Regions from separate parts of the Megasphaera sp. DISK 18 genome, predicted to be linked through region 1. Evidence: riboswitches for the same ligand, from Rfam matches in the RefSeq annotation. Region 1 holds a riboswitch; each other region holds the start of a gene.
The links. Region 1 has a riboswitch for S-adenosylmethionine ahead of metK (methionine adenosyltransferase). Riboswitches for the same ligand answer to the same signal wherever they lie in the genome.
Positions count from the first base shown of each region.

Region 1 (12,308 bases):
CCATGTCTCTGGCGGCGGCCATGGCCCATTTGACCAGATCGGTCTGGCCTTCACTCAAGTTGATGACTAAGAGGGTGGAAGCCCGCAGGATTCGGTCGTCGCCGGTATAGCCGCTGAGGACGGCAGCCGTCGGGAAGCGGCGCTTTATCCGGCCCTGCCATTCCGGCGTACCGCCGGCCAAGGCGATTTGGCGTCCGGCCAGGAAGCGGTCCAAGCTGTGTGTATAGTCCCGCTGGGTCATGAAGGACGGCAGTTCGAGGCCGCGGTCTTCGGAAGGACGCTTGGCTTTTTTTTGTGTTGCAGCGGAAGTGTCCGTAGTCTGCGGGGCGGTTGCCGGTTCGGCCGTTTTCCCCGGCTTTTCTGTGGCGGTCCGTTCTGCTGTTTTTATCGGTTCCGCAGAGGTTGGCCCATCGCCGGATGCCGCGGGAGCCGGCGATGTTTCTGAAACTGATGGTTGTGTCGGCGCTGTCGGTTTTTCCGGTGATGCCGTTTTTTTCGTTTCCGTCGCCCGGGCCGGTGCCGTCGAGGCTGTCGGATCCGCTGCTTTCGAAGGTGACGGGGCGTCTGATTTCACCGGAGTCGAGGCGATTATCGGCGCTGACGGCTTTACGGCTGCATCGGCCTTCGGTACGGCTGCCGAGCTTGTCCTTTCGGGTGCTGAAGCAACTTTTTTTGCCAATTCAGGATTTGCCTCATATTTACGAAGGGTCTGACGCAGGGTCAACAGCTCCGATACCTGAATGGCGGCTTTTTCCTTGATCCGTTCCGTGTACTCTTCCTGTTGGCGGAGGGTCGCTTCGTAGTGCTGAAGATCTTCTTGGCGACCGTTTCGTTCATCTTCCAGTTCTTGACGCAGTCGTTCCAGTTCAGAAAGAACGGTTTTGCGGTTTTGCGATTCGAGACGAAGCTTCAGGAGTTCTTCCCGGTCGGCTTCCATTTGAGCTTTTTCCTGGCGCAGCCGGAGGAGTTCTTCTCGTTCTTCGCCGGCAATCATGGCCGGTGTCTTTTCGGCGTCCGCCCGGCTGTCATCGACCCAGGGGCCGTCGTAGATAGCCATTAAGTAGATGCCTAAGGATTGGGCGGCCATGTGTTTGGCTTGTTGGATATCTTCAAAGACATCGCTCAACCCGACGAGCTCATCGTCGGTCTTCAACATTAAGAGGTCGATCATGCCCATGTAGGAATCGTCGCCTGTCGTCTGGGCTGTGGCATAGCGTTCCAGACGAATCGTACCGGCATAGATTTCAGTGGCATTTCGTTTCGATGCGTAATAGGTATTGATGAGGAGACGGTCCGGTGTCCGTTCGTATATCCGCAGGATCATGGCTTCTTCCCGCTCCGTGCCGTTATAGCGGATGAAGGCCAGGCTTTCGCGCTGCAGTAAGGTATTTACCAATCCTTGGGTACGATACCATTTATCCCAGATTTCTACGCGCTTGGCCAAACGCAAATCTGCCGTTTTACAATGGGTGGCAAAGTCAAAATAAGGGTCGTTGAAAAATATATCTCTTGGCCGCAATTTGGTCATCATAATCATCCTTTCTTTCTATCTATTCATTATAACGTTTTCTGTAACGGATGTAAAAATATTCTTCAGGAAGTGTGGAGGTGAACGGGTACGTCGGAATTTTTTTAGAAGGACAGAACTCATGTTTGCTATACCAAAAAAGAACTTGCAAAATAGAGGGGTTTGAATTATAATGAACCAGTAAATCAAATAAAGAACCATCAAGAGACGACGGAGGGACTGGCCCTATGATGTCGCAGCAACCTTCATAAATGAAAAGGTGCTAATTCCAGCAGTCTTATACTGGCAGATGGGGATTGGAAGCCCCTCTCATGACAGTCATGAATGAGGGGAATTTTTTTTTAAGGAGGAAACCTCATGGTGAAAAATCGTGAATTCTTTACATCTGAATCCGTAACCGAAGGGCATCCGGATAAAATGGCTGACCAAATTTCTGACAGCATTTTGGATGCCATTCTTGCAAAAGATAAAAATGCCCGCGTTGCTTGTGAAACCTTAGTGACTACCGGGATGGTCCACGTCGTCGGTGAAATTTCGACGACGTGCTATGTCGATATTCCGCACATCGTTCGTGAAACCATTCGTTCCATCGGTTATACCCGTGCGAAATACGGCTTTGACTGCGATACTTGCGGCGTCTTGGTATCCCTCGATGAACAGTCGCCGGATATTGCTATGGGCGTCGACGATGCCCTCGAAAAGAAGGAAGGCAATACGGACCAGTTCGACACCATCGGTGCCGGTGACCAGGGGATGATGTTCGGCTATGCCACGAATGAAACGGATGACTACATGCCCCTGCCTGTTTCCTTAGCGCACCGTTTGGCACGCCGCCTGGCCAGTGTTCGTAAAGACGGAACGCTTTCTTATCTCCGTCCGGACGGCAAGACCCAAGTCACCGTCGAATATGAAGACGGCAAACCGGTTCGCATCGATACCATCGTCATTTCGGCGCAGCACAGCCCGGAAATCACGCGTGAACAGATTGAAAAGGACCTCCTCGAATTCGTCATCAAACCGGAACTCCCGCAGGGCTTATTCGATGATAAGACGAAGCTCTTCATCAATCCGACGGGCCGTTTCGTCATCGGCGGTCCTCAGGGTGACTCCGGTCTGACCGGTCGTAAGATCATCGTCGATACCTATGGCGGCATGGCTCGTCACGGCGGCGGTGCTTTCTCCGGGAAGGATCCTACAAAGGTCGACCGTTCGGCCGCTTATGCCGCTCGTTACGTCGCTAAGAACGTCGTCGCCGCCGGCCTTGCCGATAAGTGCGAAATCCAGTTGGCATACGCCATCGGCGTAGCTCGTCCCGTTTCAATCCACGTTGAAACGTTTGGTACGGGCAAAGTCGACAATGAAAAAATTGTCGGACTCATTGAAAAGAATTTTGACCTTCGTCCGGCTGGCATCATTGCCATGCTCGACTTACAGCGGCCGATTTACAAACAGACTGCTGCTTATGGCCACTTCGGCCGCAACGATCTCAACCTGCCTTGGGAACAGACCGATAAAGCGGATACGCTCCGTAAAGAAGCCGGCTTATAATTGAGATGCAGAGACTGCCGCAGGGACGGCAGTCTCTTTCTGTTTTTGGGCGTATGCCCTCGGACGGCAGCGACGAACTTCGGCTGCAGCCCTAATGAGGAGGTATGTCCGTGATTGCTGAAATTATCATTAATACGACGGCCAAACGGTTACAGCAGACCTTTTCGTATACCGTGCCGGATCACCTGGCCGTTCGCGTCGGAAGCCGCGTCATCGTTCCCTTTGGCTTTCGCCGGGAAGAGGGGATTGTCGTCGCCCTCCATGAGGCGCTGGACGAACCGGCCGACTTTACCTTAAAGCCCATTGAGGGCCTCCTGTCATCACAGACCGGATTTCGGGAGGAAATGATTGAAACGGCCCTTTGGATCCGCGACTACTATGTCTGTAATCTTTCCGATGCCCTGCGGTTGTTCATGATCGATAAACGCGGCCTCGTCCGCCAGGAGGTACTGTCCCTGGGGCCGACGCCGGCGACGACGGCAGAAGGCCGGTCGGTTCAGCTCTATGTCGCCGATAAGGGCAGGGTGGAAAAAGGAGCCCTCGGCCGTAAATTTGGTCGTGACCTCGTGTCTCGTCTCTTAGCCGAAAACGGTCTTTGCAGTGAGAGCTTTTTAAAGAATAAGATTGCCGATAAAATGGAGGACTGGCTGGCCTTTGAAAAGGATGACCTCGATGGTACCCTTCACGGCCGGCCGAAACAGCAGGCCTTATTGGCGGAACTGAAAGAAAAGAGAACGGCGCCGGCTGCTTTCTTTCAGTCGAAAGGCTATACGCGTGACCTCATGCGCCGCCTGGCTGCGACGGGCCTTGCCCGTTGGGAGCAGCATCCGGCAGGGACGACAAACATCCTGCCGACGCTTGAACCGGATGAAGCCCTGCCGCTGACGGCGGAACAAAAAGATGCCCTCCATGTGATCGAAGGCGATGAAGGCGGAAAAACCTACGTCCTCCATGGCATTACGGGCAGCGGCAAGACAGAAATCTACATGCAGCTTGCCGAGAAAGTACTGGCTAAGGGACAGCAGGTCATCGTCTTAGTGCCGGAAATCGCCTTGACCGGCCAAATCGTGCGCCGCTTCCTGCGCCGTTTCGGTGACGATGTCGTCGTCATGCACAGCCAATTGTCCCAAGGCGAAAAACGAAATAACTGGCTGCGCATGCAAAACGGGACCAGTCATATCTGTATCGGTGCCCGGTCGGCCGTCTTTTCGGCGGCCCGGTCCATCGGCCTGTTCATCGTCGACGAAGCCCACGACAGCTCGTATAAGCAGGATGAGGCACCTCGCTACCATGCCGTGGCCGTAGCCCGGAAACGGGCGGCTTACTATGGCTGTCCGGTCATCCTCGGCAGTGCGACGCCGGCCTTAGGCGATTATTATAAGGCCCTTCAAGGGGACTACGTCTTGGTGGAACTGAAGGAACGCGTCGGTCACCGCCCGTTGCCGGAAGTCACCGTTGTCGATATGAGGGAGGAATTGGCCCGCGGCAATTACCGCGTCGTGTCCGATTCCCTGTACGAACTTTTGAATGAAACACTGGCCGCCCGTCAGCAGGCAATCATCCTCCTCAACCGGCGGGGGTATTCGACATTCGTCATGTGCCGCAAATGCGGCTATGTCGTCAAATGCGATACCTGTGATGTGGCCATGGTCTATCACCGCCAGTCGTCCCATTTAAAGTGCCATTACTGTGATGCCGAAAAGCCGGTGCCGACGGTTTGCCCGTCCTGCGGCAGCAAATACATTAAATTTTTTGGCAGCGGCACGGAAAAGGTGGAGCAGCAGCTCCATGAGCTCTTCCCCGAGGCTCGTATCGTCCGCCTCGATCAGGATACGACGAGCCGCAAACACAGCGGCGACCGCATCATCGAAGCCTTCCGCCGCCATGAATACGATATCCTATTAGGGACGCAGATGGTCGCTAAAGGCCATGATTTTCCCGGAGTCAGTGCCGTCGGCATCTTGTCGGCCGACAGCCTGCTCAACCTGCCGGCTTACTGGGCCGGCGAGCGGACCTTTCAGCTCCTTACGCAGGCCGCCGGTCGGGCCGGTCGAGGCGACGTTCCCGGCCGCGTCGTCATGCAGACCTATGCGCCGGATCACTACGTCATCCAATGCGCAGCCCGCCAGGATTACCGCGCGTTCTACGATCAGGAAATCCAGTTTCGTAAAGAATTGGCCTATCCGCCCTTTCAGGAAATGACGAAGATCCTGGTCAGCGACAGCGACGAACAAGAAGTCTGGCGAAAGGCCAACGACGTGGCAGCGGCTCTTTCGAGCTGGAATAAGGATCACGGAGAGACGGTTATTATCATCGGTCCTTATGAAGACGTCATCAAAAAGATCCGCAATAAATATCGCTTGGTCTTGTCGCTGACGGCGGCAGACCTGGGACCGATAAAGAAAGGGATGCGTCAGCTTCCGGCCTGCTGGCAGACCGGTGTCGTCATCGATGTCGACCCGTCGATGTAGCAGATTTTTAACTTTTTTTAAACATTTTTGACATAAAAGCCTGTGTGATGCCACACAGGCTTCGCTTTTTGCAGGGCTTTGCCGGGTCTATAGAAAAGGGAAGTATCGCTGCCCCGGGCCTTGTATGAATCTGATATAATAGAAGTGTAAGGATTCTCTTTCTCACTCTTGGTGACGGTTAATTTGAATTCTTACAGTAGCCTTTTGGCTCTTTTTCCGCTATAATAAGACGGATAAGCGTTTTACTATAACAATGAGGTGAAAGATATATGGCATTACTCAAAATCATAAAAGCCGGAGATCCCGTCCTGAAAGCGACGGCAAAACCGGTTGCAAAAGTGAATAAACATATAAAGAAAATTCTCGATGACATGGCCGAAACGATGTATGCAGCCGACGGCGTCGGCTTGGCGGCGCCCCAGGTCAATGAATCGCTGCAGCTCATCGTCCTTGATGACGGCAACGGCTTGATTGAACTCATCAATCCGGAAATCCTTGAAATGTCGGAAGAAACGAACATCGATACGGAAGGCTGTCTGAGCGTTCCCGGCTACTACGGCAAAGTCCAGCGAGCTTCTAAAATCAAGGTCCGCTCCTTGACGCGCCACGGCAAGACGGTTATCTACGAACCGGAAGGTTTCTTGGCCCGCATTTTCCAGCATGAAATGGATCATCTCTACGGCCATTTATTTATTGAAAAAGCGACGGATTTACAGAAAGTAGGGGAATAATGGAGAGCTTACGCATCGTATTCATGGGAACACCCGATTTTTCAGTTCCGGCCTTAGCACGTTTGGCCCAATCGCAGCACGACGTAGTTGCCGTCTACTCTCAGCCGGATAAACAGCGGGGACGCGGGAAGAAGGTGACCTTTTCGCCGGTGAAGGAAAAAGCCGTCGAACTCGGGATTCCTGTGTTCCAACCCGATTCTATGCGAAGCGATGAAGTTATTTCTGAACTGAGAAGCCTTTCTCCGGACGTCATTATCGTCATTGCCTACGGCAAGATTTTGCCCAAGGCCGTTCTCGATATCCCAAAATACGGCTGCCTCAACGTTCACGGCTCACTCCTGCCGAAGTACCGCGGAGCGGCGCCCATCCAGTATGCCGTTAAGGACGGCGAAGGGGAAAGCGGCGTTACCATCATGCTCCTCGACGAAGGGATGGATACGGGGAAGATGCTGAAAAAAGCTGTCATCCCTTTAGACGCCAAGGAAACGACGGGCACCTTGTTTGATAAACTGGCCTCTCTGGGGGCCTCAACCTTGATGACCGTCGTCGACGACCTTGAAACTTATGAACGAAATGCCGTCACCCAGGATGAAAGTCAGGCCACGTATACGGCGAAGATTACAAAAGAAGAAGCGGCCCTCGATTGGAATACCGATGCCGTCGTCTTAGAACGGTTGATCCGGACCTTGGATCCTCACCCCGGCGCCTATACGGTGTGCCGCGACGGAAAACGGCTGAAAATATGGTCCGCCGACGTCGTCGAAGGGGCGGATGCCGTGCCGGGAACGGTCATTGCCGTGACTAAAAAATCCTTTACCGTCCAGACCGGAAAGGGCGCTCTTCGCATTACCGAAGTTCAGCCGGAAAGCCGCAAGCGTCTGATGGCGGCCCAGTATCTGCAAGGGGTTACGCTGACCGTCGGAGAACCGTTATAACCGGCATGCCGCATGCATGGCCATACGTTTTATTTAGGAGGATTCATGAACGTACGTGAAGTTGCCTTTCAAAGCCTGCTGACCATTTGCAGGGATGAAGGGTATAGTAATATCGTCGTCTCGAAGGCGATACAGGCCCATAAATTTTCTGATCGGGATCGGAGATTTTATACGGAACTTGTTTATGGGACCCTGCGCTGTCTTAATTATTTGGACTGGATCATTTCCCAGCTCAGTACGCGCAAATTAAATAAGCTCGATCCGGTTTGCCTGGCCATCGTCCGCTTGGGGCTCTATCAGATTTTTGGCATGGATAAGGTGCCTGAATCGGCAGCCTGCAACGAGTCGGTCAAGATGGCGACGAAGTTTGGCAATAAGGGCATGGCAAAATTCGTCAATGCCATGCTGCGAAACAGCATTCGCAACCGCAATTCCTTCGTCATTCCGGATAAGGAAAAGGATATGACAGCCTACTTGGCCTTGACCTATCATCAGCAGGACTGGCTCATTCGCCGTTGGCTGAAAGATTACGGCCCGGAGGAAACGGAAAAGCTTTGTCAGTATTTCGATACCATCCCGCCTCTGTGTCTTCGGGCCAATACGACCCGTACCAGTCGGGATGAGCTTCTTAAAGACCTCATCGAACAAGGGATTCAGGCTCGTCCGACGCCGGTTTCGCCGGACGGCATCTACATCGACGGCCACTTGGGGATTCACGAACTGGAGTGCCTTAAAGACGGGCGGGCCATCATTCAAGACGAACCGTCTCAGCTCGTCGCCCATATCGTCGACCCTCAGCCCCATGAACTGGTCCTCGATGTCTGCGCCGCTCCCGGCGGAAAGACGACCCATTTAGCGGCTATCGGCGGTCCGTCGTGTATCGTCTACGGCGGCGACATCCATGAACATAAATTGAAATTGATTGACTATAATGCCCAAAAATTAGGCCTTAAAAACGTCCGCACCCTCTTGCAGAATGCCTGCACCATCGGTCAGAAGTACGGCGGTCGGGCAGACCGCGTCTTGATCGATGCGCCTTGTTCCGGTCTCGGCGTCCTGCGCCACAAAATCGACCTTCGCTGGCGCAAGCAATTGAGCGATCTTCGTACTTTACCGGCCCTGCAGCGTCGCATTTTGGAAAGTGCGTCTCAGTGCGTGAAGCCCGGCGGCGTCTTGGTATACAGTACGTGTACTCTGAATGATGACGAAAACAGCGGCATCGTCAACGAATTTCTACAGAAGCATCCGGAGTTCCATGTTGAAAACGCTGCGGAGAAACTGGCCGTTCCGGGACATGAAGGCCCATTTATCCAGCTTCTTCCTCAGCGTGACGGCATGGACGGGTTCTTCATTGCTCGCATGAAGAAGGAGTCTTGATATGATGAATCTATTCGATATGACAAAAAAAGACCTGCAGGACTTCCTCGTCGCCCAAGGGATGAAAAAATTCCGGGCCGATCAGATTTTTCATTATATATATAAGCAATCGATTTTTTCCTGGGATGACATGGTGCTCCTTCCGCAAAAGGATCGGGACCTTTTAAAAGAAGTCCTGCCTATTCAGATGCCCGACGTCGTGTCGCGCCTTGATGCGCCGGACGGACGGACTGTTAAACTGCTCTTGCGCCTTAACGACGGGCAGACCGTTGAAACGGTGCTCATGATGCACGATTACGGAAATTCGATCTGCGTTTCGTCGCAGGTCGGCTGTGCCGTCAACTGTGCTTTCTGTGCTTCGGCGAAAAACGGTTTTGTCCGCAATCTGTCGGCCGGAGAGATGGTGGCGCAGTTATTGGCTTTCCGTCAACACGTGACACCGGAGCTGCACTCCATCGTCATCATGGGGACGGGAGAACCGCTGCTCAATTACGACAATGTCATCGCCTTCATGAAGCTCATCCACGAAAAGGATACCCTCTACTTAGGCTACCGCAACATGACCTTGTCGACGTCGGGCATCGTGCCTAAGATGTACCAATTGGCGAAAGAGGGGATGCCCATTACCCTGGCCGTATCCCTCCACGCTCCCAATGATGCTCTTCGTCGTCGTATCATGCCGATTACCGACAAGTATCCCCTCGATGCCGTCTTGACGGCGGCCCATCATTATTTTGAAGAGACAGGCCGGAAGGTTACCTATGAATATATTCTCATCAAAAATCTGACCTGCACCAATGCCTGTGCCAAAGAACTGGCCCGCCTTTTCAGTGGTAAAAATATTCTCATCAATGCCATTCCCATTAATGACAACTATGATGTCGGTCTCTATCGGCCCGATGATAAGTCAATCAGTGAATTCGTTACCTACCTCCAGCGCCACGGCGTGCCGGTCACGCTGCGCCGGGAAATGGGCAGCAAGATTCAGGCGGCCTGCGGCCAGCTGCGTATAAAACGTGAAAATATTTGACAGGTGACAGGGAATATGATATGAATTAATGTGTACCTATAACGAAACACCGTGAGAGGACGTGAGAATTTGGGCACATACGGTGAATCCAAAATCGGCCTGGTTCGGAAAGTAAATGAAGATTCTTTTTATATCAGCCATGAGCGAAACGTGCTGGCCGTAGCTGACGGTATGGGCGGCTACGTCGGCGGCGAAATCGCCAGTAAGACGGCGGTAGAAGCCATTGCTTACTATTTTAAGAACTTTAATTATGCGGCACCGGTGCAGCTGGAAAAGGCAATTCAGTATGCTAATTCCAGTATCATCAGCAAGACCTTGATCGACCCGTCCCTAAAGGGAATGGGGACGACCGTTTCCATGGTGACCCTGGCCCGGCATATGGCCTTTTGGGGCCACGTCGGAGACAGCCGCATCTATCTATACCGGGAAGGAGTCTTTTCACAGATTTCTGTCGATCATACGATTGTTCAGGTTTTACTCGATAAAGGTAAGATTACAGAAGAAGAAGCGCTGGATCATCCGCAGCGCCATGTACTGACCAGAGCGGTCGGTGTCGACTCCAATCTCATCGTCGATACCGGGGCTTTTGAAGTACAGCCGAATGACCGTATTCTGATTTGTTCCGACGGCTTGACCTCTTTCATTGGCAAGCCGGAACTTTGCGATGCCATCGGCGACTACAGCCGGACAGAACGGGAGATCATCAACGATCTCTTTGACCAGGTCTATGAAAATGGGGCCAAGGACAATGTCACGGCAATTTTAACAACCATATAATCGGGAACGACTATGAAAGTGGTGGAATAGTTAAAAATGATTGGTCATATCTTAGACAATAGATACAAGATATTGGAAAAAGTAGGCACAGGCGGCATGGCCAGCGTATATAAGGCCCAGGACATCCTCTTGGATCGTATCGTCGCAGTCAAGGTGCTTCATGCAAAATACGGCGACGACCACGATTTTGTCGTTCGTTTTCGGCAGGAAGCGCAAGCGGCTGCTAAATTGTCTCATCCCAATATCGTCAATATATACGACGTCGGCTACGATGAAAATGTCCATTACATCGTCATGGAGTTTGTACGCGGCGAGACGTTGAAAGAGTATATCGAAAAACACGGCCATTTGCCGATCAATACGTCGATACAGATTGCTTTCAATATCGGCGAAGCCCTTGAAAACGCACATGCTAACGGCATCGTCCACTGCGATATTAAGCCCCATAACATTCTGGTGACGGAAACGGGGCGTATTAAGGTCGCAGATTTTGGCATTGCCCGGGCTGTCAATTCCGTGGAAAACAGCGATCGCACCGTTCTCGGTTCGGTTCATTATTTTTCGCCGGAACAGGCCAGCGGCGGCCATATTGACGAGCGGACGGATATCTATTCCCTCGGCGTCGTCATGTATGAAATGATGACCGGCATCGTGCCTTTCGAAGGGGATACAGCTATCAGCATTGCCTTGAAGCACGTTCAGGACGATATTCCCCTGCCGACGAAGTACAATCGCCGCATTCCCCGGCTGGTCGAACAGGTAATCCTAAAGGCCATGTCCAAGAATCCCGACGACCGCTTCCAGTCGATTGGCGAGATGATGTCCGAACTTCGCCTGTCTCAGGGCTTTATCAACACCAATGGTGCCCGTCCGATCATCAGTAAGGGGACGTATAACTTTGGGACTCAAAAAATCCAGCCCATCAAGGAAAAAGAGCTGCCTGAAGAAGCGCCGAAAAAGAAGAAGAATATTTTTACTCGTTTCATGGATTCTATCAGTAATCATTCCCAAAAGACGATCATCATCGGTATGCTCGGTGTCTTTCTCGTCGCCTTCGTATGGGCCTTCTTTTCCTTTGGTAATTTTTGGAGCACTGAAGATATTACGGTTCCGAACGTAACGGGGAAACAGGTGGAAATAGCCCGAAAAATCCTCAAGGATAAAAAACTTGATGTATCGGTCAAGGAGGTAGAGAGAGAGGAAGTCCCTGTCGGCGAAGTCGTCGCCCAGACGCCGTCAGGCGGTGCCGTCGTCAAGGCCAACCGAACGATTTACCTGACCGTCAGTAAGGGCAATAAGGGTGAGCAGGTCTTAATGCCGGATCTGAGGAGCCTGACACTGGAAGAGGCTGAAAGCAAGTTGAAAGAAATCGGCTTGTCTGTCGGCAAAGTAACCTATAAAGAAAGTGCTCAGTATGCCGACGGGACGATTATCAGTCAGAGCCCGGCGTCGCCGAAGAAAGTTGACAAGGGGACGAAGGTCAACCTCGTCGTCTGCCGCAAGAGCGAGGCTGAAAAGGCGGCTGAAGCGGCTAACGAAGCGCCGAATACAAGCGGCATGACCCTCGAAGAAGCGGAAAAAGCCTTGGAAAGCGCCGGCTATTCCGTCGGATCCGTCGCCAATCTCGATGCTTCGAAAGACAGCTCTCAGGCCGTCGTTACGGCTCAGGCCGCAGGAGACGGCAAAGTGGTCAATCTGACCGTCGAATATCCCGGCAGCCAAAACTCGCAGTCGACCGGCTCGGACGGCAGCGCCAATAACCAGGAACCGGCCGGTACGCCGCACTACGGAACGGTCAATATCAGCGTTCCTGCCGGCGCTTCGAACCAGCACGTTCAAATCGTCGTGTCCGATGATAATGGTTCGCGCGTCGTCTACGACCGCAATCAATCCGGCGGCGACAACATTTCA
Region 1 covers NZ_LUGJ01000034.1:4,214-16,521, reverse strand. Annotated here, with positions in the region: gene A0U42_RS07645 (hypothetical protein) at 1-1,531, opposite strand, end outside; SAM riboswitch class I at 1,723-1,824, shown strand; gene metK (methionine adenosyltransferase) at 1,886-3,076, shown strand; gene priA (primosomal protein N') at 3,187-5,547, shown strand; gene def (peptide deformylase) at 5,817-6,278, shown strand; gene fmt (methionyl-tRNA formyltransferase) at 6,278-7,213, shown strand; gene rsmB (16S rRNA (cytosine(967)-C(5))-methyltransferase RsmB) at 7,259-8,590, shown strand; gene rlmN (23S rRNA (adenine(2503)-C(2))-methyltransferase RlmN) at 8,592-9,620, shown strand; gene A0U42_RS07610 (Stp1/IreP family PP2C-type Ser/Thr phosphatase) at 9,690-10,397, shown strand; gene pknB (Stk1 family PASTA domain-containing Ser/Thr kinase) at 10,434-12,308, shown strand, end outside.

Region 2 (12,308 bases), on a different contig from region 1:
AGGATATCCCCATCGGCATCGTCTACGAAGACGACTACCTCATGGTCATCGATAAGCCGGCAGGCATCTTAATGCATCCGACGTCGGCCGTTCGAGACGGGACGTTGGCCAACGCCGTGGCCTATCACTACGCCGCGACGGGTCAGCACTGCTCATATCACCCCATGCATCGCCTCGATAAAAATACGTCGGGCTTGTGCATGGTCGCCAAAGAACCGCAGATCCAGTACGCCTTCGACAAAAAAGATCTCAGCTATAAGCGGCTGTATCTGGCCATTTGTCAGGGACGATACCCTGCGCGGGTCACAACTGTACACGCCCCCATCGGAAGATGTCCCGACAGCATCATTACCCGCTGTGTCAGGCTCGACGGCAAGCCGGCTCATTCCGATTTCACCTGCCTGGCGAGGTCCACTGAATACAGCCTGCTCCAAGTCGTCCTGCATACGGGGCGAACCCATCAGATTCGGGTCCACAGCAGTTATCTCGGCTATCCCCTCGTCGGCGACGACCTTTACGGCGGTTCCCGCCAACTCATGCAGCGTCAAGCCCTTCACGCCTACTGCCTGCAGTTTACCCACCCCATGACACATCGCTTCATTACCGTTAATTCCCGGCTGCCTGAAGATATGGACGCCCTCGTCCGTCGGGCCGGCTGGAATTATATACATTAAATATTCTATACGTAACTTGTAGGAGGAATGTAAACATGCCATTAATTGGAACTACAGAAATGTTTAAAAAAGCCTATGAAGGCCACTATGCCATCGGTGCATTCAACATCAACAACATGGAAATCGTCCAGGCTGTCACAGAAGCCGCTGCTGAATTGAAATCCCCGATCATCCTTCAGGCTTCGGCCGGTGCCCGTAAATATGCGAAACCGTCGTACTTGAAACATCTCGTAGCCGCAGCCCTGGAAGATTACGATCTCCCCATCGCCCTTCACCTCGACCACGGTGCTGACTTTGAAACCTGCAAAGACTGCATCGACAGCGGATTCACGTCTGTCATGATCGACGGCTCCAAACATTCTTTCGAAGACAATATTGCTTTGACGAAAAAAGTCGTTGAATATGCTCATTCCAAGGGCGTCGTCGTCGAAGGCGAACTCGGTCAGCTGGCCGGCATCGAAGACGATGTCAACGTCTCGGCTGAAGAAGCTCACTACACCCGTCCGGAAGAAGTCGAAGAATTCGTATCCCGTACGGGCGTCGATTCCTTGGCTATCGCTATCGGCACCAGCCACGGCGCTTTCAAATTCACTCCGGAACAGTGCACCCGCAACGCTGACGGCGTTCTCGTACCGCCGACGCTCCGCTTCGACATCCTCGAAGACGTTTCCAAACGCCTGCCGGGCTTCCCGATCGTACTCCACGGCGCTTCTTCCGTCGTACCGGAATACGTCAAGATCATCAACGCCAACGGCGGCGACCTCGCTGACGCTGTCGGTATCCCCGAAGATCAGCTCCGCAAAGCAGCCTCTCTCTCGGTCTGCAAGATCAACATCGACTCCGACCTCCGTCTCGGCCTGACTGCCGGCATCCGTCAGCACATGGCTCAGCATCCGGACCACTTCGACCCGCGTCAGTACCTGACCGACGGCCGTCAGTTCGTCCACGACATCGTAGCCCACAAGATCAAAGCCGTTCTCGGTTCCGAAGGTAAAGCCTAATCGCATGTCCTGCAAAAAAACTATTGATTTTTTCTGTGGCATATGGTAAAATTTTTTCTAGTGTTCTTGTAAATTAGGGAGGTGAATCCATTGCCGCAGATTAAATCCAACATGAAAACGATGGAAAAAGACGCAGCTCGTCATGCAGCTAACTCTCGAGTAAAATCTTCCGTTCATACCGCTATCCGCCGTACGAACGAAGCCATCCTCGGCGGTGACGCTGATGCCGTTAAACAGGCATTTGATAAAGCTAGCAGCGTAATCGACAGCGCCGCACGTAAAGGCGTTCTCCATAAAAATACGGCAGCTCGTAAAAAATCCCGTTTGGCTTCCAAAGTCAATGCGATGGGCAAATAAGTTGAACTGTAGAAAAAGCGTTGTCCTCTGAGACAACGCTTTTTTCGTATAAGGAGGTTTCTATGTTCCCCCATCGCAGCCAATGGCGTCATTTTCTGACCCTGTTTTTTCCCCTGCTCTTGACCCAGATGGCCCAAGTCGGCACGTCGGTCTTCAGCTCGATTTTCAGCGGCCGTGCCGGTACGGTCGATCTGGCCGGTGTCGCCGTTGCCGTCAACATCTGGATTCCCGTCTTTGCCGGCCTGTGCGGCATCTTCTTCGGCATCTCGCCGATCATCGCCCAGCTCCGCGGCGCCAAAAAGACGGAAGAGATTCCCATATACATCATGCAGAGCCTCTATCTGAGCCTGGCCTTTACGGTCGTGATTTTCCTCTTAGGCTATGTGCTGCTGCCGCCCTTTCTCGACTTCATGGGCCTCGAACCAAAGGTTCATTATATTGCCTGGGAATATCTTAAAGCCTTGTCCTTAGGCCTCGTTCCCATCTGCCTGCAGGCGACGATTCGCTACGTCGTCGACGCCCACGGCAAGACCCAGATATCGATGGCCATCCTCATGACCAACCTGGTTCTCACCATCATCCTCTTTCGCCTGCTCATCTTCGGCGCCGGCCCCATTCCGGCCATGGGCGGCATCGGCACGGGCTATGCCATTACCATCGCCGGCTGGGTGTCCTTTTTACTCTTCGTCGCCGTCCTGACCTTTATGGAGCCCTTTCGCTCGTACGATTTATGGCGCCGCCTGCGTCCTTTCAGCTGGCATCACGCCTATCACCAGTTGGAACTGGGCATTCCCATCTTCATCGCCGTCTTCTGTGAGACCAGCCTCTTTTCCATCGTCAGCCTTTTGATGGCAGAATTCGGCACCTTATATCTCGCCGCCAACCAGGGCGCCATCAGCTTCACGACCTTGACCTATACCATTCCCTGGAGCATCAGCCTGGCGGCAACCATCGTCATCGGCTACGAAGTAGGTGCCAAAAACTATCAGGGTGCCCGGCAGTACGCCGTCCTCTGTCAAATCACGGCCCTCATCATCGCCGTCGGCGTCACCTTATTCACCTACGTCTTCGTCGACGACATTGCCGCCATCTTTACGACGGATGCCGAAACCTTCCGGGCCCTCCGAACCTTCCTCTTGTGTGCCGTAGCCTTTGCCTTCTGCGATGCTATGGGTACGCCCGTCCAGGGGATCCTCCGCGGATACAAAGATGTCCGCATCATTACCTACATCGCCTTTATCACCTACTGGTTCATCAGCATTCCCATGGGCTATGCCATGGCCCATCTCACGCCCTACGGCCCCTTCGGCTACTGGCTCAGCCTGATCATCAGCCTGGCCATCAACGCCGCGGCCCTCAACTGGCGGCTGTGGAAACAGACGGCCTGGCGTTTATCATAGTTATATAAAGGAGTTGATTCTATGCCAACGATTGAACAATTAACGGCCTACGCGCAGGTATTACTGCAAAAAGGCCTCAATCTTCAAAAAGAACAGACCTTAGTCATCAATGCCCCCGTCGAAGGCCACGACTTCGTCACCTTACTGACCAAAGAAGCCTATACGATGGGTGCCTCCGAAGTCGTCGTCAACTGGCGCTCCGACGACATGACCCGCCTGCGCTACGAATATGAAGACCTGTCGTCTTTTGAGTCCCTGCCCGACTGGCGCCGCGACTTCAGCCTTCATTACTACCATAAAAAAGCGGCCTTCCTGAGCCTCATTTCGGCCAATCCCAAGCTCTTGAGCGGCATCGACACCAAGAAGATTTTCGCCCAGCAAAAGGCGCACAATAAGGCCTTAAAAGAATATATCGACGGCATGATGGCCTCCAAGACGACGTGGCTCGTCGCCGCCGTCCCGAGCGCCGTCTGGGCCAAGCTCCTCTACCCGGATCTTGACGCCGACAAGGCTTATGAAGCCCTGTGGAACCAGATTCTCCAATCGTCGAGAGCCGACGGTGTGGATCCCTTGGCCGACTGGGATGCCCATCTGGCCAACCTCAAGGCCCGCCGGACGTGGATGACGAATCAGCACTTCACGAGCCTTCACTACACCAACAGCCTGGGCACGGATCTTACCGTCGGCCTTCCCGATAACCATATCTGGCAAGGCGGCATGGAAGAAACGGAAACGGCCATCTTATTCAATGCCAACGTGCCGACAGAAGAAATCTACTCGGCCCCCAAGGCCGACGCCGTAAACGGTACGGTATACAGCACGCGGCCTCTCGTCTACAACGGCAACACCATCGATCAATTCCACCTGACCTTTAAGGACGGCAAGGTCGTCGACGCCGCCGCAAAAGTCGGTGAAGACGTCTTACAGAAGCTCGTCGCCGTCGATGAAGGCGCCGGCCGCCTGGGCGAAGTGGCCCTCATCCCCTACGCCTCGCCCATTTCCCTGTCGGGCATCTTATTCTACGAAACCTTATTCGATGAAAATGCCTCCTGCCATTTAGCCCTGGGCGCGTCGTACCCGACCTGCCTTGAAGGCGGCACAGAACTCGACAAAGAAGGCCTTTCTAAAGCCGGCCTCAACGATTCCATGATCCACGTCGACTTCATGGTCGGTTCCAAAGACCTTACCATTACGGGCCTAAAAAAAGACGGCACCGTCGTCCCTGTATTCACCAACGGAAACTGGGCCGAGTAAAGATTACTTATTGACAACGGCAAAAAGCCGTGCTATTATAAGTTGCAACAACGATATACCTTTCATCCAGAGCAGCTGAGGGACTGGCCCGATGACGCTGCGGCAACCCCCATTCGGGAAGGTGCCAAGTCCACCGGAACATTCCGACAGATGAAGTAACACCGTATTGACGGCCGTCATCTGCATGACGGCCTTTTTTATTGTCTTTATCCCCTGTACGCCTGGCTCAAGGAGTGATACTGTGATTACCTTAAAGAACATTACCAAAACCTACGGCGGCGCTGCCCAAATCCAAGCCTTAAAGGGCATCAACCTGACCATCGAAGACGGCGAGATCTTCGGCATCATCGGCAAGAGCGGCGCCGGTAAATCGACCCTCGTCCGCTGCATCAATATGCTGGAAAAACCGACCAGCGGCGAAGTCATCATCGACGACAAAGACCTGTGCAAAATGAGCGAATCTCAGCTTCGGGCAGAACGCAAAAATATCGGCATGATTTTCCAGCACTTCAACCTCCTCTCATCGCGGACGGTTGCTGAAAACATCGCCTTCCCCTTGGAACTGGTCGGCGCCTCGAAAGACGTCATCCATAAAAAAGTCGAATCCCTGTTGGAACTGGTCGGCCTCAGCGACCGCGCCGCCAACTATCCGTCTCAACTCTCGGGCGGCCAGAAACAGCGCGTCGGCATTGCCCGGGCTCTTGCCAGCGACCCCAAGATTCTCCTTTGCGACGAAGCGACGTCGGCCCTCGACCCGCAGACGACGAAATCTATCTTAGAACTCCTCCAGGACATCAATCAGCGCCTGGGCATTACCATCGTCATCATCACCCATGAAATGGCTGTCGTCCAAAACATCTGCCATCGGGCAGCCGTCATCGAAGGCGGCGTCATCAAGGAAATGGGCCGCGTCGTCGACATCTTCACCAATCCCCAGTCCCAGACCATGAAAGACTTCGTCACGTCGGTCATCAACATGGAACTGCCGAAGGGGATCAAGAATCTCGGCGTCTCCGACCAGCCTACGCCGGACCACGACATGCTCGTCCGCCTGCGCTTTAAAGGCAAGGCTACCCACGAACCGGTCGTCTCGGAAATCGTCAGCACCTTCCACGTCAAGGTCAGCGTTCTCTACGGCAACATCGACTACATCCAGGATGAACCCTTCGGCTACTTGATCATCGTCATCATGGGCGATATGGAAACCCAGGCCAAGGCCTTCTCGTATATTAAAACATTACCGATAGGAAGTGAGGTATTAGGTTATGTCCCAAGAAATCATTAAGTTAATGCTCCAAGGCATTGAAGAAACGTTCTATATGGTCGCCGTGGCCACGGTCATCGCCGGCATCATCGGCATTCCCCTGGGCGTCACCTTAGTCACGACCAGCAAGGGCCACATCCTGCAAAACCTCTTCATCAACCGGATTTTGGGCACCATCGTCAACATCATCCGTTCCGTGCCCTTCATCATCCTCATGGTGGCTATCATCCCCTTGACCCGACTCATTGCCGGTACGTCCATCGGTACGGCCGCAGCCTGCGTCCCCTTGACCATCGTCGCCATTCCCTTCCTCAGCCGCCTCGTCGAAACGTCGATCCGCGATGTCGATTACGGCCTCGTCGAAGCGGCTGAATCCATGGGCGCTACGCCCTTCCAGATCATCCGCAAGGTCCTCCTGCCGGAAGCCCTGCCGACGATCATCAACAACGTTACGGTCCTCATCGTCAACCTCATCGGCGCATCGGCCATGGCCGGTGCCATCGGCGGCGGCGGCCTCGGGGACATCGCCATCCGCTACGGCTACCAGCGCTTCCGTCCCGACGTCATGTTAGCGACGATCATCATCCTCATCGTCGTCGTCAACCTCATCCAGTACGGCGGCGACCTGGCATCGCATAAGAAGAATAAGAAATAAAAAATCTGCAAGCCTAGACATGAACGGGGTTTATCTCCTGTTCATGTCTTTTTTATGTCGCCTTGAAGATGAAAAGAGACAGCTGCGCAGAAATTAACTGCCCGCTGTCAATCACCGGTCTTGCCGGCCAAACCGCGGCAGGCCTTTTGATGAAGCTCCGACGACAATAACGATGATAATTGAAGCTCTGTAAAGCGTCACATCTATATTAGGCCAACAAAAAAGCGCCTTGTGAACGAGAGTGTCCACAAGACGTTGTTGTATGAGCTTCTTATGCTTCTAATTGACCGACGATGTCGCTGATATGGGCGATGCCTTGGTCCTTGCAGTATTGGTCGAGGCCTTCGGCGACGGTTTCGACGGCCCGGGGGTCGACGAAGTTATGGGCGCCGACAGCGACCGTGCTGGCACCGGCCAGCATGAATTCTACGGCATCCTGCCAGGTCACGATACCGCCCAGGCCCAGGATGGGAATGGAGACGGCCTTCGACGCCTGCCAAACCATGCGCAGGGCGATGGGTTTTACGGCAGGCCCCGACAGCCCGCCGGTGATGTTGCCCAAGATGGGCCGACGCGTCGTGATGTCGATAGCCATGCCGGTCAGGGTGTTGATGAGGGAAATGGCATCAGCACCGGCCGCTTCGACGGCCTTGGCCATGGTCGTAATATCGGTGACGTTAGGCGATAATTTGACGATGACCGGCTTTTTCGTATGGTCCTTGACGCTGCGCGTAACGGCGGCCGCCGCTTCGGGCTGGGTACCGAAGACGATCCCCCCTTCTTTGACGTTGGGGCAGGAAATATTGACTTCAAGACCGGCGACGCCATCGACGTCGAGGTCGGCTGCGATTTGTCCGTATTCTTCGACACTGCCGGCGGAGACATTGACGATGAGCGGCGTTTGACAGGAAGACGTTACCTTCGGCAGGATGTCCCGTTTAAAGGCGTCGACACCGGGGTTTTCCAAACCGATGCAGTTGAGCATGCCTGCCGGCGTTTCGGCGACGCGGACACCGGGGTTGCCCGGCCGCGGCAAGGGCGTAATGCCTTTGGAGATGATGGCCCCGACGGCGTCGAGGTCGAGAAAATCACTGTATTCAATGCCGAATCCGAAGGTTCCCGACGCACCCATGACGGGCGTTTTCATCGAGATTCCGGCAAATTCGACGGCAATCCGTTCACTAATCATCAGAAGACCTCCTTTGCCGAAAAGACGGGTCCGTCGCTGCAGACTTTATAGCGCTTGCCGTCTATTTTACTTTCAAAGGTACAGCCCAGACAGACGCCGAAGCCGCAGGCCATCCGTTTTTCCATGGAGACTTCGCAGTCGATGCCGGCCTTGGCCGATCCTTCGGCAATGGTCTTCATCATCATCGTCGGCCCGCAGACCGATACGCGATCGATAGGATGTTCGGAAAAGATGGTCGGCAGGGCATCGACGGCAAAGCCTTTGATTCCCTTAGAACCGTCGTCGGTGGTGACGTAAATCTGTTCGGCATAGGGTTCAAAGAACTCCGTCCAAAACGTTTCGGCTGCCGTCTTACCGGCGACGAGCACGATGGGATGATCGAGCTGTTTCGCCAAGAAGATGAGCGGCGCCAGTCCCACGCCGCCGCCGGCCAAAAGGACTTTCCCCGGCGTCGTCGTAAAGATGCCGTCGCCCAAGGGCCCTTCGACGTTGATCACATCGCCGGGACGGAGGTCCTTCATTTCTTCCGTACCGACGCCGACCAAGCGGTAAATAATGGTCACCGTTCCCGCATCGACATCGGCATCGACGATACCGAAGGGACGGCGCAAAAAGGTCTGTCCCCCATCGCGATGGACGTTGACAAACTGACCGGCCTTGGCTTCCTTGGCCGTCTTCGGCGCTTGGAAGACCATTTTCCAAACTTCCGGAATGATGGCTGTATTTTCGACAATGGTCGCCATTTCCACAAATTTTTTCACCCTCTGATCATCCTTCCTCATTTCTATATAGCGATTCTATTATTCCACAAATTACTCAAAAAGTCCACATCTGAGTTGACGCCTTTTAAATCTCTTTACCCTATCATTGACTCCGCGTAACGATTCTGCTACACGGATTGTATCAGGAACCATGTTCTGCTGTTCAACAGCAGACAGACCCTTGCGGTTTGCCATCCTATGTACACCATTTATGGTGTATTGGATGGGCATGGCTCTTTTTTATGATATCATGAAATAGCATTACTTATGTTTCTAATCGAAGCGGCTAACATCGGCTCATGTACAATCCCTATTGGCCATTTTTGACGCCGGACTGTCCTTTGCCTTTAGATGATGTAACGGTTTTGCGCCTTATCAAGGCTGCCTTCGATTGCCGGCTCTCAGCTCGGACTCTTTTGAAGGTATTATTGACGCCATTTCGTAATTCGGCTATACTTATGGGACTAGGAGCCATGTTCTGTCGTTTGTGAACGACAGACAGACCGTCACGGTTTGCCACTGATGTACACCATTTACGGTGTATTGGTGGGCATGGCTCTTTTTTTTATGGACTCCTAACGGGAGATTCCCTTCATAATCCTTTCCTTGGCGAAAAAAAGCAGTCTGGCTGCCGATCATGAACAGCAGGCTGCTTTTCCATGCGTAATACCAAAGATCAATACTGCCGCTTCTTGCCGATTTCTTTTCGCATCTTTTCCATATTGCCCCGGAATACGCTTCTTTCCTGCATGGCAATCCGCGTGTAGAGGACGTCGCCAATGGCCATGTGGATCAAGCGCGAGGCCCCGGCTTCCGACGTGTACTGGACTTCGCGGCCCATGCCGCAGAGGCAGATATCGGCTTCTTCTGCCAGGAGCGACCGGCCGTGGCTGGTAATGACGATGATGCCGGCACCGGCCTTCTTGGCTGCCCGAACGGACTGGAGGAGTTCCTTTGTAGCCCCGCTGTGAGAGACGGCAATGACGACGTCGTCGGCCGTCATCAGGGCTGCTTCGGTAACCTGCATATGGGAATCGGATTCGGCCCGGATGGCCAAGCCCAGGCGCAAAAACCGGGTCTCCATATCGGCACAGACCGTGGCCGAATTGCCGAAGCCAAAGACATAGACTCTGTTGGCCGCCAAAACCATAGCCGCCGCCCTATCGAGGGCCTCATAATCGAGGAGACTCAGCGTATCCTGAAGTCCTTCAGATATATTGGCAAAGATTTTGGAGGCTACGTCGCGGCCGCCGTCGCCGGACACAATATCGTGAAAATCTTTTTTCGGCGCTGTCGACAGCCCTGCAGCCAGCATTACTTTCAATTCTTTCAGGCCGCTGCAGCCTAATTTCTTACAAAACCGTGAAATCGTAATTTCTGAACTTTCCGTCTGCGCCGCCAAGTCGGCTACGGTCTGTTCCATGACGACGCCGGCGTGATTGGCAATATAATCGGCAATACGGCGCTCTGACTTGGTCAGACCGCCGTATACACTGCGCAGGACGGGAAATCGCTGGATGTTATCTTCTTCCATAAGATTCTCTCCTACTCATTATTTACTTTCTTATTTTACCCTACAAATACATTTAAGACAAGGACGCCGATGAGGCCCATGACGGCGATGATTGTTTCCAGGGCGCACCACGTGCGGACCGTTTCTTTGATGGTCAGGCCGAAAAATTCTTTGAACAGCCAGAAACCGGGGTCATTGGGCGGGCTGAAGATGAGCGACCCGGCACCGGTTGCCAGGACCATCAATTCCGGGTTGGCACCGGTAGCGACCGCAATGGGAGCGGCAATCCCGCCGGCCGTGAGGGCTGCGACGGTGGCCGAACCGCAGGCCGTGCGGATGACGGCTGCGACCAGCCAAGCCAGGAAGAGCGGCGAGAGGTCGGAGTTAGCGACAAGTTCCCCGATATAAAGACCGAGGCCGCTGTCGATGAGGACCTGTTTCAAGGCACCGCCGCCGCCGACGATGAGTAAAATCATGGCAATGGCAAGGACCGCATCCTGTACGGTCTTCATGACGTCTTCCATCGATTTTCCGCGGCCGATACCGAAGGTATAGATAGCGATGGCCACCGAAATGGTCAGGGCAATATCGGGCTGGCCGAAGAAGGTCAGGACGTGACGCAGGGGCAAATCAGCATCCATGGTCAACTTGGAGATAGCCGATGCGGCCATGAGGATGACCGGAACCAAGGCCGTAAAGACGGAGATGCCGAAGCTTGGCATTTCTTCGTCCTTAAAGATTTTCGGATTGTACATACCCTTGGGGATTTCCGGATTGATATCCTTGGTCAAGTTGCAGTACAAGGGGCCGGCGACGATGGCCGTCGGAATGGCAATGGCAGCGCCATACAATAAGGTCGTGCCGATATCGGCATTATAGATGATGGCAATGGCCGTCGGGCCGGGATGAGGCGGCAAGAAGCCGTGGGTGACCGACAGAGCCGCTGCCATGGGGATACCGACTTCGAGGAGAGGGATTTTCGCTTCGGCGGCGATAGTAAAGACTAAAGGAATGAGAAGGACGAAGCCGATTTCATAAAACAAGGCGATGCCGACGATGAAGCCCGTCAGGCAGACGGCCCATTTGACCTTTTCCCGTCCGAAGACGTTGATCAGCGTCGTGGCGATGCGCTGGGCACCGCCGCTTTCGGCCATGAGCTTACCCAGCATGGCGCCGAAGGATACGACGATGGCCAGACCGCCCAAGGTACCGCCCAGGCCCTTTTCAATGGTCGGGATCAATTGATCGATGGGCATGCCTTCAGCAAGGCCGACGAGGCCGGCGACGAGGAGCAAGGCCAGAAAACTATTGAGTTTTACTTTTACAATGAGGAAAAATAAGATGAGAATGCCAATGGCAAGGATGACGAGTGGCATGATGAAAAACCCCCTTTATTTCGTATAGTGTTCGTGCCACTGATGATGGAAGGTCCCTTCTTTATCGACGCGCTTAAAGGTATGAGCTCCGAAGTAATCGCGCAGGGCCTGGATGAGGTTAGCCCCAACCTTGGGGCTGCTGTAGGCATCGACGTACTGGAGTGCTGCCGAGAAAGCCGGAATGGGAAGTCCCTGACTGACGGCGAGGCCGATGATGCGGCGCAGAGCTCCTTGGTTGTCATTGATTTTTTTGAGGAAGAAATCGTCGAACAAGAGGTTGTCGAGGTCGGGATTCTTGCCGTAGGCTTCGGTAATCTTGGTCAAAAATTCGGCCTGGATGATGCAGCCGGCCCGGAAAATGGAAGCGATGGCGCCGTAATCAAGATGCCAGTCATACGTTTCCGAAGCGCTCTTATAGAGGGAGAAGCCTTGGGCGTAGGCGACGATTTTAGCGGCGTACAGGCTCTGGCGGACGGCTTCGATGAAATCGTCCCCGCTCTCGGGCGTAATGGCCGGTCGTACAATGGCCTGCTGAGCTTTGACGCGGCTCGGTGCATTGGACATGACCCGGGCGTTGCAGGCTGCCGTAATCATGGAGATATCGACGCCCTGTTTCATGGACTCGATACTGGTCCAGCGGCCGGTCCCCTTCTGGCCGGCGGCGTCGACGATCTTGTCGAGGACCTGACCGCCATCTTCGTCGTCTTCGGCAAAGATATCGGCGGCGATACCGATGAGGAAGCTCTTGAGTTCCCCTTGGTTCCAGTCGTGGAAAATTTTGGAGATAGCCGCGTTATCATAGCCGCCGACGTATTTCAGCAACAAATAAGCTTCGGCAATGAGCTGCATATCGGCGTATTCGAT
Region 2 covers NZ_LUGJ01000021.1:33,058-45,365, reverse strand. Annotated here, with positions in the region: gene A0U42_RS05010 (RluA family pseudouridine synthase) at 1-674, shown strand, start outside; gene fba (class II fructose-1,6-bisphosphate aldolase) at 710-1,675, shown strand; gene rpsT (30S ribosomal protein S20) at 1,766-2,032, shown strand; gene A0U42_RS04995 (MATE family efflux transporter) at 2,095-3,432, shown strand; gene A0U42_RS04990 (aminopeptidase) at 3,454-4,686, shown strand; SAM riboswitch class I at 4,746-4,843, shown strand; gene A0U42_RS04985 (methionine ABC transporter ATP-binding protein) at 4,928-5,971, shown strand; gene A0U42_RS04980 (methionine ABC transporter permease) at 5,952-6,605, shown strand; gene A0U42_RS04975 (dihydroorotate dehydrogenase) at 6,877-7,794, opposite strand; gene A0U42_RS04970 (dihydroorotate dehydrogenase electron transfer subunit) at 7,794-8,555, opposite strand; gene A0U42_RS04965 (MurR/RpiR family transcriptional regulator) at 9,232-10,089, opposite strand; gene A0U42_RS04960 (gluconate:H+ symporter) at 10,125-11,444, opposite strand; gene gnd (decarboxylating NADP(+)-dependent phosphogluconate dehydrogenase) at 11,460-12,308, opposite strand, start outside.
Region 2: linked by a shared signal. The riboswitch ahead of A0U42_RS04985 (methionine ABC transporter ATP-binding protein) and the one ahead of metK (methionine adenosyltransferase) in region 1 are both predicted to bind S-adenosylmethionine.

Region 3 (6,689 bases), on a different contig from region 1:
TGAATCGATTCCGGCTCTCATCTTTGCCTTCTATTTCTTACTGGCCGTCAAGGATCGCCCGGACCAAGTCCATTGGCTGACAGACGCTGAAAAAGAATACCTGACGACCATGTATGAACATGAACAGCGGGCCATGCAAAACGTAAAGAAATATACTGTCCTCCAGGCCTTTACCGATGCCAAGGTATTAAAACTCTGCTTCATCTACTTCCTTTGGGTCGTCGGTTTCTGGGGCTTCTACTTCTGGATGCCGACAGTCCTGAAAAACCTCTCCGGCTGGTCGACGTCCCTCATCGGCGGTGCCATCGCCATCCCCATGGCAGCGGCCCTCGTCGTCCAATTGATCATCGGCCATACGGCAACCGTTACCGGCGATAAGGTATGGCACGTCTTCGCGGCTCTCACCGTCGGTGCCGTCGGACTCGGCCTGTCGCCCTTTGCGCACAACATGGGCGTCGCCCTGTTTCTCATCTGCCTCTCCGCTATCGGCATCCACGCTTCCATGGGCGTCTGGTGGACCATTCCGACGACCTTCCTCTCCGGTCCGGCCGCTGCCGGCTCCATCGCCCTCATCAACTCCTGCGGCAACCTGGGCGGCATGTTCGGACCCAATATGATGGCCTGGGTCCAGGCTCAAACCGGAAGCTTCGCCATGGGCTACTACCTGATGGCCCTCTTCATGTTCAGCGCCGGCCTCTTAGTCCTGACCTTGAAATATAAGGTAAACGGCACGGTAAAAGAAGATGTACACCTCGATACACGAACAAATACGACAGGTTACACCGGCACCCAGCCTAGCGTAACCCATTAAGATACAAAAATCCCACGGCCTCTCATAACACTCGAAAGACCGTGGGATTTTTTTGACAGAATAATGAAATGACAAAGGAGACTGAGATTTTACGCCTTTGGTAGAAATACCTTCAACGCTTCTTGGGCAAATACGGCGTATCCTTCGGCATTGGGATGAACGCCGTCAGCATAGAGATTTTTCCCGGATGTTTCTTCGCCATCCTGCAACGCCTGATAAAAATCGATAGCCGCGCACCCCGTATTGGCACTATAATCCAAAAGCCACTGACGGTAGCGGCGGAGTATCTCATTGTGACGATTCACATCACCGGCATCCTGCCAGCCATAGTAGGCACTTTCCGGCTTCGTCAAAGGAGGAATGCCGATATACACCGGTTCCTCCTGGGATTTTAACAGCGAAACCAAGGTTTCTATATTGCGGCAGACGGAGGAAAAGTCCTTATCGAGGAGGATATCGTTGGACCCTCCCATGATGAAGAAGGCATCGTAGCCGATGAGGTCAAGCTGGTGCAGGCGAAAGACCATGCCGGCCGTCGTGTCGCCGCATTGTCCCCGGTTATCGATCTGAATCTTGCCGTCTGCAGCCACCAAGGTCGTCCACCGCTCTCCCGGAAGCACATCGTACCCATAGGTCAAACTATCGCCTAAACAGAGGATTTTCATGACCGGATCCCCTTTTGAACGGCTGCTACGGCCGTTTCTGCCGAAAGCCACGGCGCATCGAAGCGGCAGCCGGCTTTTTCAAGATCCATTTGACAAGCAAACATCTTGGGAATGGCACTGGCATAAATATCATGATCGTACATATAGCGCAGCGTCGTTTCAACGTCGGCATCGCTGAGGATGTGGCCGTGGTCGATGAGAACCAGTCGGTTAGCGTAAGGAAGGGCCGCTTCCAGCGTATGTTCGACGACGACAATCGTATGGCCGTAGGTTACATTCAAATCGTGAATCAATTCATAGAACTCGTGGGTCCCTTCAGGATCCAGGGCCGACGTCGGTTCATCGAAGACCAGGATGTCGGGATTGGTTGCCAAGACATCGGCAATGACCAGACGCTGGCGCTGGCCGCCGGACAGCTTGGTCAAAGGACGCTGGCGATAAGGCAGCATGTGTACTTTTTCCAGTGCTTCCGTGACGGCCTGGTCGATTTTATCGGGGGCAACGCCCTGATTTTCCAGGCTGAAGGCGATTTCTTCTTCAACGGTCATGGCGACCAGCTGGCTGTCGTAATCGTCAAGCATGGCTCCAACGCGGGTCGCGAGTTTTGAAATCGTCGTCTGCGTCGTCGCCTGTCCGTTGACATAGACCATGCCCTTCATGACACCGCCGAAATAATGAGGAATAGCGCCGGTCATGGCCATGCACAGCGAGCTCTTGCCGCTGCCGCTTTCGCCGGTAATGACCAGGAAGTCGCCTTCACGGACCGTCAGATTGACATCATCGAGGACCGGCGTCTTCTGTTTATTATAGATATAAGAAAGGTGTTCCATAGAAATGAGGCCTTCTTGAGCGGGCTTCAAGTCATACATGCTGTGATCGGAAGCCACTTCCTGTTCTTCGAGAGAATCGAGGATGCCTCGTGATACGAAGAGGCGCAGGGCCGGAAAATACATAATCGGCGTGACGATGGCATTCAAGGCGCCGATGACGACGACTAAGGGCAGCATGGCTGTAAAATAGACGACGTTCGGAAGATCCATGACGAATTTTAAAATAGTGACGAAGGCACCGCCGCTCATACAGGTAGCGGCAAAGCCGGTCAGGGCAGGCAAGCAGGAATGGCCTTTCACTTTGATGAAGGCCAGGTTCTTGACGATAAAGGCACAGGTAAGGGCCCCGACGGGTTCACTGATAAGGTTGCCATAGGGAAAGCCCGATTTTGACGTCAGAACATTGACCAAGGCAGCGACGAGACCGATGCCGAGAGCCTGTTTATAACTGGGCTTGGTCAAACAAATGGCGACGCAGTAGGTAGCAATCGTCCAGTTCGGCGTAACGCCGCCGACGCTTGGCGATACGAGGTGCAAGATCGTGCCGATGGCCAGCATCAGCGTCGTAATGGTAATCCAGCGGAACTGACCGCCCTGACGGTGATGAAATTCTAATTTAGAAATATCTGCTACTTGTTTCATCGAGTTCCCCTCCTATACCATACCCTGCATCCGCAAGTAAACGATACCGCAGCTCAAAGCCAACATGACAAAAATAACGATGTAATCGCGTCCTTTGGGCTGAACGTTGCTCATAAAACTGTGTTCATGACTGCCAAAGCCGCGCAGTTCCAAGCTGAGGGCCATCGTTTCCGACCGGCCCAAGGACTTCAGCATGAGCGGCTGGACGACACTCATGTAGTTGATAACTTTCTTAAAAACATTGCCCTTCGTCGAAAGGCCCCGGCAGGCCTGGGCTTCCTGAACGGCCTGACTTTCGGCGATGAAGTCCGGCACGAAGCGCAGGGCCGCCGTAAACATGAAGGCGTATTCATAAGGAATCTTAATCTGCTTGACCAAGGCTGCCGTCAAATCCTGGAGGCGCGTCGTCGTCAGCAAGATGATGAAGACGATGGTCATGGCGAGCATACGAAGGCCCGTAACGTAGGCCGATTCTAAGGATCCGCCGCCGAGAAGCTGAACGACGGCCAGAAATGCCGCAAAGATGATCAGACTGAAGACGGCTTTGACGTTGCGCGACAAGCTTCCGCAGAGCCCTAAGAGAATGAGTTCGACGACGACCAGACCGACTAAAGGAAGTGTCGTATGCATGACCAGTGCCCAGAAAGAAAAGGCAAAGGTACCGATTAATTTCGTAACGGGGACAAAGTTTTTCATCATTATTTCGTACCTCCTATTCTTTCCAGCATGGCTGCCGTAAATTCCTTCATCGATTTACAATAAGGAAAATCCGGTGCCGCCATGGACAAGGCGACGGCGTCGGGCCGGCTCAGGCCCAAGTCATATAGGTCAGAGCGTTTCGTAAACAGTTCTTCCGGCGTCCCGTCAAAGGCCTTGGTATGATTGCCGATGACGATGACCCGTTGACAGTATTCTGCAAAAATATCCATATCATGACTGATGATGAGGATGGTCATGCCCTTTTGATGAAGTTCGCTCAAAAGTTCCATGAGCTGCTCCTTATCTTCACTGTCCTGACCGCTCGTCGGTTCATCGAGGATGAGATACTGCGTATGCATGGCGATGGCCGAGGCGATGGCAACCCGCTGTTTTTCACCGCGATTGAGGTTGGGCGGATACGATTCGGCAAGCTCCGTCAGCTGCGTCGCCTTCAAGGCGTCCTCAACAGCTTCTTGGATCTCAGACTCACTCATGCCCAGCTGCTTCGGTCCATAGGCCACTTCTTCCCGAACCGTCGGCCGAAACATCTGCCGTTCCGGCCGCTGGAATACGTAACCGATAAAATGGCTGCGAACGGAAGCATCGTCACCGTTTATGACCTTGCCGTTATATACGATTTCACCGGAAACGGGCTTTTCAAGCCCCATGAGCAAGCGAGTCACCGTCGTCTTCCCACAGCCGTTGCGGCCGCCGAGGCCGATGAACTCACCTTCACCGATTTGCACATTTACACCTTCCAATACGGGAACACCGCTACCGTAATTGAAACTGACATCCTTCATTTCCAGCATCTTTCTCTCCCCTTCTCTTTGAAGACAAAAAAAAACCTTTCCATCCCTATAAAGGGACGAAAGGTTCAGATTCTTCCGCGGTACCACCCAAATTGACTCAGTAAGTCCAGCTCTACATGTACGGCCTCACGGCGATACACGTTTCTTTGATAGCGGTGGAAATACACCGTCGCACCCTACTGGTCACCGTTCAGGCCGCATCTCCCGAATCCATTCTATCCGCCGGTCTGCGCCGAACTTCCACTGCCATCGGCTCGCTGTAGCTGCCACAATCGGATATACTCGTTTCGTTCATCGACAACATTTATGATTTGCTTTAGATTATATAATGGCAGTGGACTCTTGTCAAGATAGAAGAACCTCAAAACAGGTTTCTCGTTTAAAATATAATTTTTTTGCACCATATTATTTCAAATTGACACTGATTATCGAGTATTTTCATATTGACAAATTGCCCATTCATGGTAAACTATTACACAAGACAATTGAAACGACATTTATCCAGAGCGGCGGAGGGACTGGCCCTATGAAGCCCGGCAACCGATAACACGGTGCTAATTCCTGCGGAAACTATTCCGAGAGATAAAGAACCAAGACCAAGCCTCTTTCTCTTTCGGGAAGAGGCTTTTTTTCATGGATAATGGCGAAGCAAAAAGGTCTGACTATTCTATTAACAGGAGGTATAACTCATGAAAAACTTCAAAAAACTTTCCGTTCTCGCCGCTGCGGCCCTGATGGCCGTTGCATTCTTAGCCGCCGGCTGCGGCAGTGATTCCCAGACGACGGCTTCGTCCGACAAGAATGTCACCGTCACCGTCGGCGCAACCCCCGTTCCCCACGCGGAAATCCTCAACGAAATCAAACCGCTCTTGGCCAAAGAAGGGGTCGACCTCAAGGTCGTCGAATTCACGGACTACGTCAAACCGAACCTGGCTTTGAATGATAAGGAACTGGATGCCAACTTCTTCCAGCACACGCCGTACCTCGATAAATTCAACAGCGAACACGGCACCAAATTAAAAGCCATCGCCAAAATCCATGTCGAACCGATGGGCATTTACTCCCGCAAAATTAAAGATTTGAAAGATCTTGCAAACGGCGCGAAAGTCGCCATCCCTAACGACCCGACCAACGGCGGCCGTGCCCTCCTCATCCTTCAGAGTGCCGGTCTCATCACCCTTAAAGACGGCGGCAACATCACCTCCACCGTCCAGGACGTTGTAAAGAACGATAAAAACCTCCAGTTCGTCGAACTCGAAGCTGCTCAGATTCCCCGCTCCATCGACGATGTCGATATCGCCCTCATCAACACCAACTTTGCTATGGAAGCCGGCCTCAATCCTTTGAAGGACGCCCTCTTCTTGGAACCGAAGGATTCGCCCTATGCGAACGTCCTCGTCGTCCGTGACGGCGACGAAAACCGTCCGGAAATCCAGAAGCTCGTCAAAGCCCTCCAGTCTCCGGAAGTCAAGAAATTCATCGAAGACAAGTACCAAGGCGCTATCTTACCGAGTTTCTAATAGACAGGCAACAAAATCTTCAATATAATAAAGATATAGAAAAGAGGCTGCCTCTATGGGGCAGCCCTTTATCTTCTTATGATCTGAGGGGGAAATTAATGTATGCATACTCATGAGCTTTTTGCAAAAAAGACGGTCTTTTCGTTCGAAGTTTTCCCGCCAAAGCGAGATACGCCTATCGAAACCGTCTACCCGACGCTCGATGAACTGAGCAAGATCCATCCGGACTTCATCAGCGTGACCTGTGGAGCCGGCGGCAACGGCGGCAACCGCACGACGGAAGTCGCAACATATATAAAAAACCTGGGCTGTGAAACAGTAGCCCACATGCCCTGCATCTATCTGACCGAAGAAGATGCACTTAAAACATTGCAGGAACTGAAGGCTCGAGGCATCGAAAACATCCTGGCCCTTCGCGGCGACGAAACGCCGGGAAGAGAACGAACGCACCGCTTCGAACACGCCAGCGACCTCATCGCCTTTATTAAAGACAAAGCTCCGGAGTTCAACATCATCGGTGCCTGCTATCCCGAAGGCCATGCTGAGGCCAAGACCGTCGCCGCCGACATCCGCAACTTAAAGACCAAAGTCGATGCCGGAGCCAGCGAACTGATTTCTCAGATGTTTTTTGACAATGCCGTATTTTACCGCTTCCTAGAACGCTGTGAAATCGCCGGCATCAAAGTTCCCATCGAAGCGGGCATCATGCC
Region 3 covers NZ_LUGJ01000025.1:323-7,011, reverse strand. Annotated here, with positions in the region: gene A0U42_RS06170 (MFS transporter) at 1-811, shown strand, start outside; gene A0U42_RS06165 (GDSL-type esterase/lipase family protein) at 901-1,476, opposite strand; gene A0U42_RS06160 (tryptophan transporter) at 1,473-2,948, opposite strand; gene A0U42_RS06155 (energy-coupling factor transporter transmembrane protein EcfT) at 2,961-3,644, opposite strand; gene A0U42_RS06150 (energy-coupling factor ABC transporter ATP-binding protein) at 3,647-4,459, opposite strand; SAM riboswitch class I at 4,954-5,048, shown strand; gene A0U42_RS06145 (MetQ/NlpA family ABC transporter substrate-binding protein) at 5,149-5,979, shown strand; gene metF (methylenetetrahydrofolate reductase [NAD(P)H]) at 6,082-6,689, shown strand, end outside.
Region 3: linked by a shared signal. The riboswitch ahead of A0U42_RS06145 (MetQ/NlpA family ABC transporter substrate-binding protein) and the one ahead of metK (methionine adenosyltransferase) in region 1 are both predicted to bind S-adenosylmethionine.